DNA from 3 places in the Rhizobium sp. BK661 genome. Region 1 is predicted to be linked to each of the others. Evidence: predicted binding sites of a transcription regulator. Region 1 holds the regulator's gene; each other region holds the start of a gene.
The links. Region 1 encodes PhoB, which activates phosphate uptake and scavenging genes when phosphate is short. Its sites were predicted from a motif close to TGTCATNNANCTGTCAT; they were not measured.
Positions count from the first base shown of each region.

Region 2: a site for PhoB is predicted at 873-889, ahead of FHX16_RS08410 (NAD-glutamate dehydrogenase). Genes of this name have one in related genera too.
Region 3: a site for PhoB is predicted at 1,350-1,366, ahead of phnC (phosphonate ABC transporter ATP-binding protein). Genes of this name have one in related genera too.

Region 1 covers NZ_JANTYT010000001.1:571,278-573,544, reverse strand. The annotation lists gene FHX16_RS02780 (GcrA family cell cycle regulator) at 361-894, shown strand; gene phoB (phosphate regulon transcriptional regulator PhoB) at 993-1,676, opposite strand; gene phoU (phosphate signaling complex protein PhoU) at 1,713-2,267, opposite strand, start outside.
Region 2 covers NZ_JANTYT010000002.1:433,905-436,171, forward strand. The annotation lists gene pdxY (pyridoxal kinase PdxY) at 1-821, opposite strand, end outside; gene FHX16_RS08410 (NAD-glutamate dehydrogenase) at 1,075-2,267, shown strand, end outside.
Region 3 covers NZ_JANTYT010000001.1:277,771-280,037, reverse strand. The annotation lists gene phnD (phosphonate ABC transporter substrate-binding protein) at 1-359, opposite strand, end outside; gene phnC (phosphonate ABC transporter ATP-binding protein) at 449-1,294, opposite strand; gene FHX16_RS01350 (hypothetical protein) at 1,557-1,769, shown strand; gene FHX16_RS01345 (ribonuclease H) at 1,864-2,267, opposite strand, start outside.

The DNA of each region.
Region 1 (2,267 bases):
AAAATGCCGCCTTTCGGCGGCGAGCAGCACTATTTACTTTTCGCACTGCAATGTCAACAAAACTGAGCTTTTGCTGCATGCGTCAAGCTGCCATCCCGAGGCGTCCGACCTATCAACAACTAATGTTGCAGAAATGACTCTGCCGTCCAGCAAGTTGGGGAAAACTCCAAATTCGATTCGCCGGGATTCAACCGACTCTTGTCACGGAGTCAGCCTCACACTAGGTTAAAACTCAATTACTAGACTGCATGCGGCGGAACTAGTCACCAAAATCGAGCAAGCGTTTCTTGCCTCGGATACGTCCGGGGCAACGGTGAAGGATTCTGCCTACACCAACGCTAATAAGGCGGAGACAGGGGCATGAACTGGACAGACGAGCGCGTTGAAAAACTGAAGAAGCTTTGGTCCGAAGGCCTGAGCGCCAGCCAGATTGCAGCACAACTTGGCGGTGTAAGCCGTAATGCCGTCATCGGCAAAGTCCACCGTTTGAGTTTGCCCGGCCGTGCCAAGGCCGGAGGCTCGACGACGACCGTCCGGACACCCAAGCGCACGACATCCGCACCGCGCGCTCCGAACTATGCATCTCGCGTCGCCACGCGCACCGTCACTCGCCAGCAGGGCGCGACGATGCTCAAGGAAGAAATCGAGATCGATGCGATCGAGGAAGTCCGTTATCGTCCGGCCGCAAACGTGGTCGTTCCGATTTCGCGTCGCCTGGGCCTGACGGAGCTGACCGAACGCACCTGCAAGTGGCCGGTCGGCGATCCGCTGAAGGACGACTTCCACTTCTGCGGCTGCGAGTCCCCGGACAACTCCCCATATTGCACGTACCATCAACGCATGGCCTATCAGCCGGTAAACGAGCGCCGTAAGGCCGCCAACCGGGTCGCTTGACCCGGAAGCCGGATAAGGACCAAAGAAAACGGGCCCTCGCGGGCCCGTTTTTCATTTGTGAAATTTTATGAAAGTCGCGCAGGCTTTCCGGGGAAAGCCTAGGCTTCCATTGAATATCCGGCGCCGCGAACGGTGCGGATGACGTCCTGCATGTTGGAGAAGTTCAGCGCCTTGCGCAGACGACCAACATGGACGTCGACGGTGCGTTCGTCGACATAGATGTCATGACCCCAGACGCCATCGAGCAATTGCGAGCGCGAGAAGACGCGGCCAGGGGACGCCATGAGGAATTCGAGGAGCCGGAACTCGGTCGGACCAAGGCGAACTTCGCGGCTCTTGCGATGAACGCGATGCGTCTCGCGGTCGAGCTCGATATCGCCGCACTTCAGGAGCGTGGAGAGCACTTCCGGTTTGGCGCGGCGAAGCATCGCCTTGACGCGAGCAACGAGCTCCGGCGTCGAAAACGGCTTGACGACGTAATCGTCGGCACCGGTGGAGAGGCCGCGAACGCGTTCGCTTTCCTCGCCGCGGGCCGTCAGCATGATGATCGGCAGGCGCTCGGTCTCCGGCCGCATACGCAGGCGGCGGCAGAGTTCGATGCCGGATACGCCAGGCAGCATCCAATCGAGGATCAGGATGTCCGGGGTCCGTTCCTGCAACCGGATCTCGGCCTCGTCGCCGCGCAGGATGGTATCGACCTCGAAACCTTCAGCCTCAAGGTTATAACGGAGAAGCACGCTCAGTGCTTCCTCGTCTTCAACGACTGCTACTTTTGGAATCATTCGTTTCGGTCTCCTGGGGGCGCGGTCGCGGAAGGATTATTCGGTGACAGCGCCGACGGTGTTGGCGGTATCGTCCTTCGGACGTTCGCCTTCCGGCTGAGCACCGGTGGCCATGTAGTAGATTGTCTCGGCAATGTTGGTGGCGTGGTCGCCGATACGCTCGATGTTCTTGGCGCAGAACAGAAGATGTGTGCAGCTGGTGATGTTGCGCGGATCTTCCATCATGTAGGTGAGCATCTCGCGGAACAGCGAGGTGTACATCGCGTCGATTTCCTCGTCGCGCTCACGGATCGACTTTGCCTTGTCGGCAGCGCGGCTCGTATAGACATCGAGGACTTCCTTGAGCTGGACGAGCGCCAGTTCGGAGAGGTGCTCAAGGCCGCGGGCAAGCTTGCGCGGGACGCCGGCGCTCTGCACGGCGATAACGCGCTTGGCGGTGTTCTTGCCAAGATCGCCGACGCGCTCAAGGTCAGCGGCGATGCGGATCGAACCCATGATCTCGCGAAGGTCGGCGGCCATGGGCTGGCGACGGGCGATGGTAACGATCGCCTTGTCACCAACCTCGCGTTCGGCGTGATCGAGGATCACGTC
Region 2 (2,267 bases), on a different contig from region 1:
ATCGGCGTTGTCAGGCTCGAGGAGTCGCTCGCAAGCGTCAGTTCATCGCTGCCCCGCTTCACAGCGCGAGCAAGCACCTCATAGACGCTTGCCGTTGCAAGCTGGAGCGCCTTTTCGTCCTCCATGCCGGAGAGAAGCCGCGATAGAAACAGGGCCGCAAGGAGATCGCCAAGACCATTCGGCGGCTTGTCGATAAGGCGATGTTCCGCCAACAGCGCGTGGCGCCCCGAAAGATAGAGGTTCCCCGTGCCGCCTGCCATCATCGGCACGGCTGACGTTACCAGCATGCGAGACGGCCCCAGCGACAGCGCGGCATCCATGATCGCCGTATTGTCATCCAGCGAGGCGCCAACGAGCCAAGCAAGCTCATAGCGATTGGGCGTCGCAAGCGACGCGAGGGGTATCAGATGATCCCTGATCGCCTCCGCCGTTGCCTGCGGCACATAGAGCCCACCCAGGTCCCCCATCACCGGATCGCAGACATAAAACAATTCAGGCTTTCGTTCGCGCAAAGCAGTCACGAGCCGGGCAACCGAGCGTGCCTGCGCCGCATTGCCGAAATAGCCCGAAAGAACGGCCTTCACTTCGCCGATCCACGGCGCGCGGATGAGATCCTCAATCGCCGCGTCAAAATCTGCTTCGGTAAATGTCAGCCGCGTTGACCGACCATGGCCGGGATGCCAGGGGAGCACGATCGTCGGCAGCGCCCAGACCTGGTGGCCGAGGGTCTCCAGCGCAAAGACCGCCGCGCGATTTCCGACAGAACCACGCACAACATGGCTGGAGATGACGATGACAGTTCCTGCAGCACTTTCCGACATGATGCTCCACTCAGCTTTCGACACCCGTTGATCCCCTTTTTGCTGCTTCACTGTCAACCGCTCTTCATAGAGACATGAAAACGTCGGCTCGGGAAATTTCCACATATCTACGACGAAGCAAAATCTTTCGAAAATTTGCGTTGCGGTGGCCAAAAACGCATGAAAGCTGCCTCAGAAAGCGCTCATTTAGAGATTCTTTCGTCAAATCTTCTGCTACTTTGCGCCAAATCGAGGAGATGAGGGAGTATCTGCGATGGCTGGTCGAAACAATCCGAAACGAGAAAAACAGCTTGAAAGCGCGACCAAAATCGCGGCTGCAACCGGGGAAACCTATCTCGATCCTGATATCCTCTTTGGGCGTGCCAGCGGCGATGACCTGGAGCAATACACACCGGAGATGTTGGCGCTTTCCGCCGTTCATTCGGCCAAGGAACTGGCTGCCTGGGGCAGCAACTCGGCACGTATCACCATCGATACGATTGCCGACGTGGAGCCGGGCGGTGTTGCGGTATCCATTCTCTCGGTGACCGACCGCAACATGCCGTTCCTGTATGAATCGGTGATGGGCGAGGTTACCAGCAGCTATCGCGACCTTTACATGGCCGTGCATCCGATCCTGGTGATGGAGCCCGGCAAGGCTCCCGAACTTTACTCCGCTGATCTCCCGAGCGAGCCGGCCAATCGCGTCAGTCACATCCAGCTACATCTTGCGCCCCTGACAGCGGCCCAGGCCGCTGAGCTTGTCAAGCGAGTGAAAACGGTGGTCGAGCAAGTGCGGGTAACGGTATCCGACTGGAGACCCATGCTGGATAAGCTTGGAACGGTGATCGATGAGCTTTCCGCCTACAATGCCAGCCGGCGGAAGACTGAACGGGACGAAGCGCTTGCCTTCCTGACCTGGCTCCGCGACGCAAATTTCACCTTCCTCGGCATGCGGGAGTATGTCTACTCCGGCAAGGGCGCGAGCGCGAAGGTCGAACGCGACAAGGGCACGGGTCTTGGCATCCTGTCGAACCCCGACGTTCTCGTTCTGCGCACCGGCAAGGATGCGGTGACGACGACCCCGGAAATCCTGGCATTCCTGGATGGCCCGGACTTCCTGATCGTGACCAAGGCCAATGTGAAGTCGATCGTCCATCGCCGCGCCTACATGGACTATGTGGGGGTCAAGCGCTTCGACGCCGACGGCAATGTGACGGGCGAACTGCGTATTGTCGGTCTGTTCACCTCGACTGCCTACACGTCGCTTGCAAGCGATATCCCGCTGCTCCGCTCCAAGATCGAGCGAGTGAAGGAACATTTCGGCTTCGACCCAATGAGCCACTCGGGCCGTATGCTCGATAACACGCTGGAATCTTATCCGCGCGACGACCTCTTCCAGATCGACACACCGCTTCTGGCCGGCTTCGCCGAGCAGATCAACGATCTTGCCGATCGGCCGCGTGT
Region 3 (2,267 bases), 290 kb from region 1:
CCGATCGAGTAGTAGCCGGTCGAGCCGTCTTCCTGCTGCGTCGTCAGGATCGGGGTTACAGCCTTCGGATCCTTGATGTGGACGGCTGCGTAACCGGAAGCACCGAGTTCTGCGAAGTCGAGCGTGCCGCCGAGGAGACCCTGGATAACGCCGTCATAGTCGGCAGCCGGGAAGAGCGAAACCTTCTCGAAGCCGAACTCCTGCTTCAGGTGGTCGGCAAGGCAGGCGTAGTTGCGAAGACGGTCGGCTTCGTTTTCGCCGCCGAGGATACCGACGCGGAATTCCTTGAGGTCGGCAGCATGCGAAACGCCAGCGAGCGCAAACAGCGCCGTGGCGGCAAAAAGTGCTTTCTTCAACATGGTTCTCTCCTGATTGACCGGGGTCTCCGGCAATTCTGTTTAAGAAGAAGTGTGCCCATAACGCAGGCTTACGATCGAGGCCGCCCCTCTCAGAGACCGGCCAGCGCCAGCGGTTGCAAGCCGGCGGATTGTTGCGCGGCTGCGGCCGCGGGAATGTTGATCGAGGTCGACGTCATCGTTTCGTCGATGCCGGCGCCGTTCTTGTCGGTGCCGTAGATCTGCTTGACGGCTTCCGCCGTCAGTTCGGACGGCTTGCCATCGAAGACGACGCGACCGGCCGACATGCCGACGATGCGCTCGCAGTAATTGCGCGCGGTGTCGAGCGTATGCAGGTTGGTGACGACGGTGATGCCTTCACGCTCGTTGATGTCGCGGAGTGCATCCATGACGATCTTGGCGTTCAGCGGATCGAGCGAGGCGATCGGCTCATCGGCGAGCAGCATCTTCGGGTTCTGCATCAGGGCGCGGGCAATGGCGACGCGCTGCTGCTGGCCACCCGACAAGGTGCCGGCCATCTGCAGCGCCGTCTGCTCGATGCCAAGACGCTCGAGGGCGGCAATGGCGTGAATGCGCTCTTCGCGGCTGAAGACGCCGAGCAGGCTCATTGTCGTCGAGCGGTGGTTGAGGCGGCCGAGCATGACGTTCGTCAGCACGTCGAGACGCGGCACGAGATTGAACTGCTGGAAGATCATCGCACAGTCGCGCTGCCAATTGCGCAGTGCATGGCCACGCAGACGCGAGACTTCGACGCCTGCGAAATGGATCGAGCCTGACGTCGGCTCCTGCAGGCGGTTGATCATACGCAGCAGCGTGGACTTGCCCGCGCCCGAGCGGCCGATGATGCCGACCATCTGTCCCTGAGGAATATCGAGCGTCACGGAATCGACGGCAGTCTTGGTTCCGAAACGGCGGGTGACATTCTTCAGTTCGAACATCATGCTCTTCCTCATAGTCCAGGTGCGATATGGGGCAGTGCATTAGTCCCGGTTCATGAAGCTCCAATGTCAGTTTTGTGTAAGGACTGTCATAATCGAGGCTTTGGTGGATAACGAAACCCGCCGGCTTGCCTGCAGACAAGGGCCTGCTGGTCGGCGTCTCGCCTCGCGATTTCAACCCCCGGCCTGTCGCCGTTGACGGTTGACCGGACCGCCAGTCGATGGCAGGCAATCCGGGACCCGACGATAGTGGAGCAAAGCGATGGATCAGACACTCTTCAAAAGCCTGTGCAAAGGCGGCAAGTTCAAAGAGGCACTCGCTCTCGCCACCCGCGGACACGAGGACGAGAAGTTCACGCCCAGCCGCTTCTCGATGGACAAGAAGACCGGACTGCCGATCTTCTACCGCGGCAACAAGCGCGTCGAGCCCGATGAGAACGGTGAATGGCAGCTGGCGAAGAACCCGTGGGCGTGAGGGCCGAAGCCAACAGTTGATCGCGGCAAGTTACGCGCCGGCAGCCCCTACCGGAAACCGCACCGCCGCGGCCGGACCAGCCTGAGTCAACCGTTCACCGGGTACCTTTGCCACGCAACGACAGGCGGCCGCGCTCGGCAAGCTCATCCGCGCGCTCGTTGCCGGCAAGGCCCGAATGGCCCTTGCACCAGGCGATGGTCAGCAGGCGATTGCGAGACAGCTGGCCGTCGATCGCTTTCCAGAGATCCGGATTTGCGATGGTTCGGCTCCGGGCCTTCGCGTTGGCACTTATCTTCTTCCAGCCGTTGTTCTTCCAGATGTGGCGCCACTGATTGCAGCCTTTGACGGCGTAAGCCGAGTCGGACCATACGACAGCAGCTTCCTCCGTGGCGTTGGCGTTGATCCAGGTCACGGCTTCGAGCAGCGCGATCAGTTCCGTCGTATTGTTGGCGGTATCCTTGACGCCGCCAAAACCGCAGGCGACTTCCGCATCGTCGC